Regions from separate parts of the Clostridium sp. AWRP genome, predicted to be linked through region 2. Evidence: a T-box and tRNA genes for the amino acid it is inferred to sense, from the RefSeq annotation. Region 2 holds a T-box; the other holds one or more tRNA genes.
The links. The T-box of region 2 lies ahead of DMR38_RS20530 (glycine--tRNA ligase). A T-box ahead of a tRNA ligase gene usually reads a tRNA of that ligase, here a tRNA-Gly.
Positions count from the first base shown of each region.

Region 1: it has a tRNA-Gly gene. The T-box ahead of DMR38_RS20530 (glycine--tRNA ligase) is inferred to sense a tRNA for this amino acid. The anticodon was not compared.

Region 1 is NZ_CP029758.2:3,718,468-3,721,892, reverse strand. It holds gene dapB (4-hydroxy-tetrahydrodipicolinate reductase) at 1-139, shown strand, start outside; gene DMR38_RS17270 (aminotransferase class I/II-fold pyridoxal phosphate-dependent enzyme) at 241-1,392, opposite strand; gene DMR38_RS17265 (L,D-transpeptidase) at 1,516-1,632, shown strand; tRNA gene DMR38_RS17260 (tRNA-Cys) at 1,736-1,809, opposite strand; tRNA gene DMR38_RS17255 (tRNA-Gly) at 1,815-1,889, opposite strand; tRNA gene DMR38_RS17250 (tRNA-Phe) at 1,902-1,977, opposite strand; tRNA gene DMR38_RS17245 (tRNA-Val) at 2,041-2,116, opposite strand; gene ytxC (putative sporulation protein YtxC) at 2,489-3,388, shown strand.
Region 2 is NZ_CP029758.2:4,379,652-4,383,076, reverse strand. It holds gene lysS (lysine--tRNA ligase) at 1-1,280, shown strand, start outside; tRNA gene DMR38_RS20535 (tRNA-Asn) at 1,411-1,485, shown strand; T-box leader at 1,568-1,736, shown strand; gene DMR38_RS20530 (glycine--tRNA ligase) at 1,822-3,213, shown strand.

The sequences.
Region 1 (3,425 bases), 660 kb from region 2:
CCAGGGTGAGACTATTGAGATAAAGCATACTGCTATTTCAAGAGAAGTTTTTGCTGTAGGAGCACTTCATGCTTGTGAGTTTATGTATAATAGAGAAAAGGGCTTTTATTCTATGGAAAATGTAATTGATGGTAAATAATACAAAGGGCTAACACGCTAATTAATTAGTGAGTCAGCCCTTTTAAAGTGTATATATGTTTTTAAATAATTTACAATTAATAGTGGAAAGATATGGATGGTTTATATTTTTAAAGTGTCTAACCATCTTTCTATTTTTGATAGGGACAATTTAAGTTCTTCCATACTGTAGGCATAGGATATTCTAACATGATCTTCTCCACCTGGTCCAAAAGCTGAACCTGGTACTATGGCTACACCACCTTCTTTTAGAAGTTTTTCACAGAAATCATTGCTGTTCATACCAAATTTTTTTATTGATGGAAATATGTAAAAAGCACCTTTGGGTAGGTTTACCTCGAATCCCAGAGATTTTAACCTGTTGAAAACATAATTTCTTCTTTCCATAAATTTAGACTTCATGTAGTTTACATCTTCCATACAGCTTTTTAAACCTTCATAAGCTCCCCATTGAGAAATGGAAGGAGCACAGGATACATTGTATTGGTGCACTTTTATTATCTCATTCATAAAGTATGTGTTTGCACATACATAGCCTATTCTAAGACCTGTCATTGAGAACATTTTGGAAAAACCACCTATTAAAATAACTTTATCTTTTATTTCTTTGTATTGTGCAATAGAGTAATAATCTTTTTCAAAGCACAATGAAGCATATATTTCGTCACTTAACACTAATACATCATTTTCTTTCAGTAAATTAAATAAATTAGTACTGTCTTCTTTAGACAAAATAGCGCCTGTTGGATTACAAGGATAGGAGAGAACTATTAATTTAGGCCTTTCCTTCTCTAATATTTTTTTTAAACTGTCAAAATTAATAGAAAAGTCATGGTTTAAACTGTAGTTTATTACACTTCCACCTAAAATTTTTACACAGCTTTCATAAGCAGGATAGGCAGGAGTTGGTATCAATACTTTGTCACCTGTATTTACAAGAGTTGCAAATACATCCATTAAAGCTTCACTTCCACCTATGGTAATACAGGTTTCTTCTGCAGTGTAATGTATGTTTAAATTCGCAAGATATTTTGATATTTCTTCTCGGAGTTCTATAATTCCAGCATTTGAGGTATATCCCGTTTTGTTTTCTTCAATAGATTGTATCATGGTTGCCTTAATTTTTTTAGGTACATTAAAATCAGGCTGACCTAAGGTTAAAGATATGGCATCCGGGTAGTTAACTAATTTGTTATAAAATTTTCTAATGCCTGAAAGTTCTATAGAACTAACATTTTTTGATATACTATTCAAATTTTCACTTCCAATCTATATATTTATTTATTTGAATTGTACTCTAATTCATAAAATTATTCCACTTTTTATATATGCATATTTTCATTATGAAATAAAACACTAGTAAAGTGGAGGCTTATTTTGCTTTTCACTAATGCATCGATAATTAGAGTTGAGGAATCCAAGAAAAACATTGGAATACATGATACAAATAAACCACATAGTATAGGAGGGGAAGTTTCTCATGGATGTGTATGAAATACAGAGAAGGTTAATATAGGATAAATAATTGAATTTTAGCTGTATTATAAGACTCTTCATGTAATAAAAAAAGTAGCCTATTAATATAGACTACTTTTTATGGAGGCGCCATCCAGATTTGAACTGGAGATAAAGGTTTTGCAGACCTCTGCCTTACCACTTGGCTATAGCGCCATTACTGGAGCGGAAGACGAGATTCGAACTCGCGACGTTCACCTTGGCAAGGTGACGCTCTACCACTGAGCCACTCCCGCACGTTTTAAATCTGGTGGCCAGACCAGGAATCGAACCAGGGACACGAGGATTTTCAGTCCTCTGCTCTACCGACTGAGCTATCTGGCCAAAGACAATACATTACCTCGAATATCTATAAACTACACTATAAAGAAGTAATAGTTTATAAATTGGTGGGCACAACAGGGCTCGAACCTGTGACCCTCTGCTTGTAAGGCAGATGCTCTCCCAGCTGAGCTATGCGCCCTTACGACAATATTGTCACAACAACTAATATTATATCTTGATATATGTATATTGTCAATACTTGTGTATTAAAAATATTTGTAAAAATTTTATTTAATGACTATCTACTGTAATACTCCCACTAATTAAGATTCATTGATAAACATGGTTCTTGGCATCAGATGGAGTTTTGACTCCAATTGGTACTTATTAACATGGTTCTTAGTGATAGTCGCTTTCACAGAGTGCTTTGGAGTATTAGAGTAGGTAGTAATAGGATAAATTGATTTTTTATTGGACATTTTTGGAGAATTTGGCTGTCGATATTTGACAATAGAAATTTGAATATAGATTTATTTTAGACACATACTATTTTGGAAGGGAGTGTTGAGAGGTGCTGTTATTGACTATGGTATATAGTAAAGAAAGAGAGTGTATAATCCAGGGAATAAGAGATTTAAAAGAATATTTTAAAAATAAGAATGTACTCATTGGAGTATATGAAAATATTGAAAAGGGTACTCACTTCCTTAAAGTATTTTGTGATGGGGAAATTAGCGATAAACTTATGAATATATTTAATATGTGTGTTTCAAATATAATTTATAATATATTAGTAGATGAATTTTATGAAAAAGATGCTATGCTTTTTTTATCAGATACGTATTTCTTTTTAAAATATGAAGATTTAGAGAAAATCGGAGAAAAGAGCATGGAAGTATTAAAGGGAAGAAGCACAATTATAGATGAAAATTCTATTTACTGTATAAATAAAAAGAACGATATTTTGAATAAAATATCAGATTGTATGGCTGAAAATAAGGAAATAAACGTAGATGGTTTCATAACTTTTAGGAGAAAAGAGATTTTCAATGATTTAGAAGTTATAGTTGATAAAGTAGTGGAAAAATATATGGTAGAAAAAGAATACGATGAATTTATAAAACTTTTAAAGTATTTTGTGGATATTCAAGAGAGCAAAATAGATTATGTGAATATAATTATTGATAATGATGGAAGTTATATTATAAAGAATAAAAAAGGAGAAGAAATAACAGATAGTTTTTTTAGGGATTTAACGGAATTAAAATATGGAAGTGATAATTATTCTGATGATATTTTAATAAGTGCACTTATAACTAACTCACCTGAAAAAGTAGTTATTCACTGTGTGGAAAATTGTAAAAATACAGAACTTATTGATACTATTAAAAAAGTGTTTACGCATAAAGTACAATTTTGTAACAACTGCAGTATCTGTAAGACTATAAAAAATAGTTTAAATAGAGTGTAGATATTTTTAATTAATAGTTAAGAATGAAGAATTAATA
Region 2 (3,425 bases):
CTGGATTTTCCGATTTATATGATAGATATGGAAAGATACAGTTATATATAAGGATAAACGATGTAGGTGAAGAGAAATTAAAAGAGTACAAATCCTATGATATTGGTGATATTTTATCTGTAACTGGTAGAGTGTTTAAAACAAAGACAGAAGAAATATCAATTCATATTACAGATTTTGAGCTGGTAGCTAAATCTCTCAAACCGCTTCCAGAAAAATGGCATGGATTAAAAGATCCAGATTTGAGATATAGGCAGAGATATGTGGATTTAATAATAAATAGTGATGTTAGAGATACTTTCTTGAAGAGAACTGCCATAATAAAGTCAATAAGAGAATTCCTAGATAACAAGGACTACATAGAAGTGGAGACTCCAATACTTTCGTCAATAGCTGGAGGAGCTGCAGCAAAACCTTTTACAACTCATCATAATGCACTTGATATAGATATGTATTTGAGAATTGCTACAGAACTGTATCTTAAAAGACTTATAGTTGGTGGATTTGAAAAGGTATATGAAATAGGTAAATGTTTTAGAAATGAAGGTATGGATATAAGGCATAATCCAGAATATACATCGATTGAATTATATGAAGCTTTTGCAGATTATAACGATATGATGGAAATTACTGAGAATATGATAGCTTATGTATGTGAGAAAGTCCTTGGTACTACAAAGGTAGTTTATGAAGATACAGAAATAGACTTTAAGCCACCATGGAATAGAATTACTATGGTAGAGGCAGTTAAAAAATTTGCAAATGTGGATTTTGATGAAGTGAAAGACGATGAGGAAGCTAGAGAAATTGCTAAAGAGAAACATATTGAATTAAAGAAGGAATTGAAGGATTGTTCAAAAGGCGATATATTGGATGCTATGTTTGAAGAATTTTGCGAAGAGCAATTCATTCAACCTACTTTTGTAATGGATTATCCTGTAGAGATATCACCTCTTACTAAAAAGAAGAGAGGAAATCCTAAGTTTACAGAAAGATTCGAAGGATTTATATTTGGGAGAGAAATATGTAATGCATATTCAGAACTAAATGATCCTATAGTGCAGAGAGAAAGATTTATGCAGCAGCTGAAAGAAAGAGAATTAGGTGATGATGAGGCATATATGATGGATGAAGATTTCTTAAATGCACTTGAGATAGGCATGCCTCCAACTGGAGGTTTGGGAATAGGAGTAGATAGACTTGTAATGTTTCTCACAAATTCTCCTTCAATAAGGGATGTTATATTATTTCCTACAATGAAGCCAAATCAACAGCAGTAAGTATATAACTTGTTTGAAGACCTAAGGAAATTCCAGTTAAAATCCATAGGCCTTCAAAATGTTTTTACATAAAAAATAAAAAAATGTTGCATTTTCAAAATACCATGATATAATATTATATGTAAGTTATTCCGTGGTAGCTCAATGGTTGAGCATTCGGCTGTTAACCGAAGGGTTGGAGGTTCGAGCCCTCTCCACGGAGCCATTTCATTTTTTGTAATAGTTAAAGACTTATTATTTACATTTAAAGATAATAGGATAAAATGAAAATTATATAGAAAAAATTAATATATGCTGTGATAAAGAATAGTATTAATGTAAATCTCTACAGAGAAGTTGTGGATGGTGTAAACAACTGAGATTTCATTTATGAAGGAACTTTTGAGCTAACTATGTATTTAAAGATGAGCTTGTGCTAAAAAGGGTGGAACCGCGGAAATAAAATTCGTCCCTTATGTGGCAGGTTCTTTTTTTATATTTTAAAATCCCGATTTAATGTTTAATAATAAGTAATGAATTAAAATAGAAAGGGGAAAAAATAATGTCTTTTGAAAAAACTATGGATAAAGTAGTAGCTTTAGCTAAAAGTAGAGGATTTGTATATCCTGGGTCAGATATATATGGGGGCCTTGCTAATACATGGGATTATGGGCCTGTTGGAGTAGAGCTAAAAAATAATGTAAAGAAAGTTTGGTGGCAAAAGTTTGTTCATGAAAGTGAACATAATGTAGGAATAGATTGTGCCATACTTATGAATAATGAAGTTTGGGTAGCTTCAGGTCATGTTGGAAACTTTTCTGATCCACTTATGGATTGTAAAGAATGTAAGGCTAGGTTTAGAGCTGATAAATTGGTAGAAGAACATATGACAGAACAGGGAGTAGAAAAGGCTAGTGCTGATGGATGGAGCAATGAAAAGCTAAAGAAATACATAGATGACAACAATATTGTTTGTCCTAGCTGTGGAAAGAAGAATTTTACCGATATCAGACAATTTAATCTTATGTTCAAAACATTTCAAGGAGTTACAGAGGATTCAAAATCAGAAATATATCTGAGACCTGAGACTGCACAGGGTATATTTGTAAACTTTAAAAATGTTCAAAGAACAAGTAGAAAAAAAATACCTTTTGGAATAGCACAAATAGGTAAATCCTTTAGAAATGAAATAACTCCAGGAAACTTTACTTTTAGAACTAGAGAATTTGAACAGATGGAGCTTGAATTTTTCTGTAAACCAGGAACTGATTTAGAATGGCATGATTATTGGAAAAAGTATTGCTGGAATTTCTTATTGAGTCTTGGAATAAAAGAAGAAAATATAAGATTTAGAGATCATGATAAGGAAGAACTTTCCCATTATAGTAAGGCAACTTCTGATATTGAATATTTATTTCCATTTGGATGGGGCGAACTTTGGGGTGTAGCAGATAGAACGGATTATGATTTAAAACAGCATCAAGAGCATTCTGGTAAGGACATGACTTATTTAGATACGGTAACTAAGGAAAAATATATACCATACTGCATAGAACCTTCTGTAGGAGCTGATAGAGCTGTACTTGCATTTTTAGTTGATGCATATGATGAAGAAGAATTAGAAGGAGGAGATGTGAGAACAGTACTACATTTTCACCCTGCTATAGCTCCATTTAAAGCAGCTATCTTACCTCTTAGTAAAAAATTATCAGAAAAAGCTTTAGAAGTATACAATATTTTAAGAAAAGATTTTAATGTGGAGTATGATGATGCAGGAAGTATAGGTAAGAGATATAGAAGAGAAGATGAAATTGGAACGCCTTATTGTATAACAGTAGATTTTGATACAATGGATGACAATACTGTTACTGTAAGAGATAGGGATACCATGGAGCAGTTTAGAATAAAAATAGAAGAATTATCGACGTTTATGCAAGAAAAAGTACAGTTTTAGTAAAAGGTGTCATATAAATTTGATAAAATTTATATGACATCTTTTGTTATTCCGAGGTTATTTATTCAGGATATCAATGTTCTATGTTTTTTTTTATTAAAAAAATTTACCGAATCAAAAGATCCGGTAAATTAGGGTTTAATCATGGGGATATGTTATATGTTTAATTAAAACTTGGGGAATTATATTAATGTTTCCTTACGGCACAAACA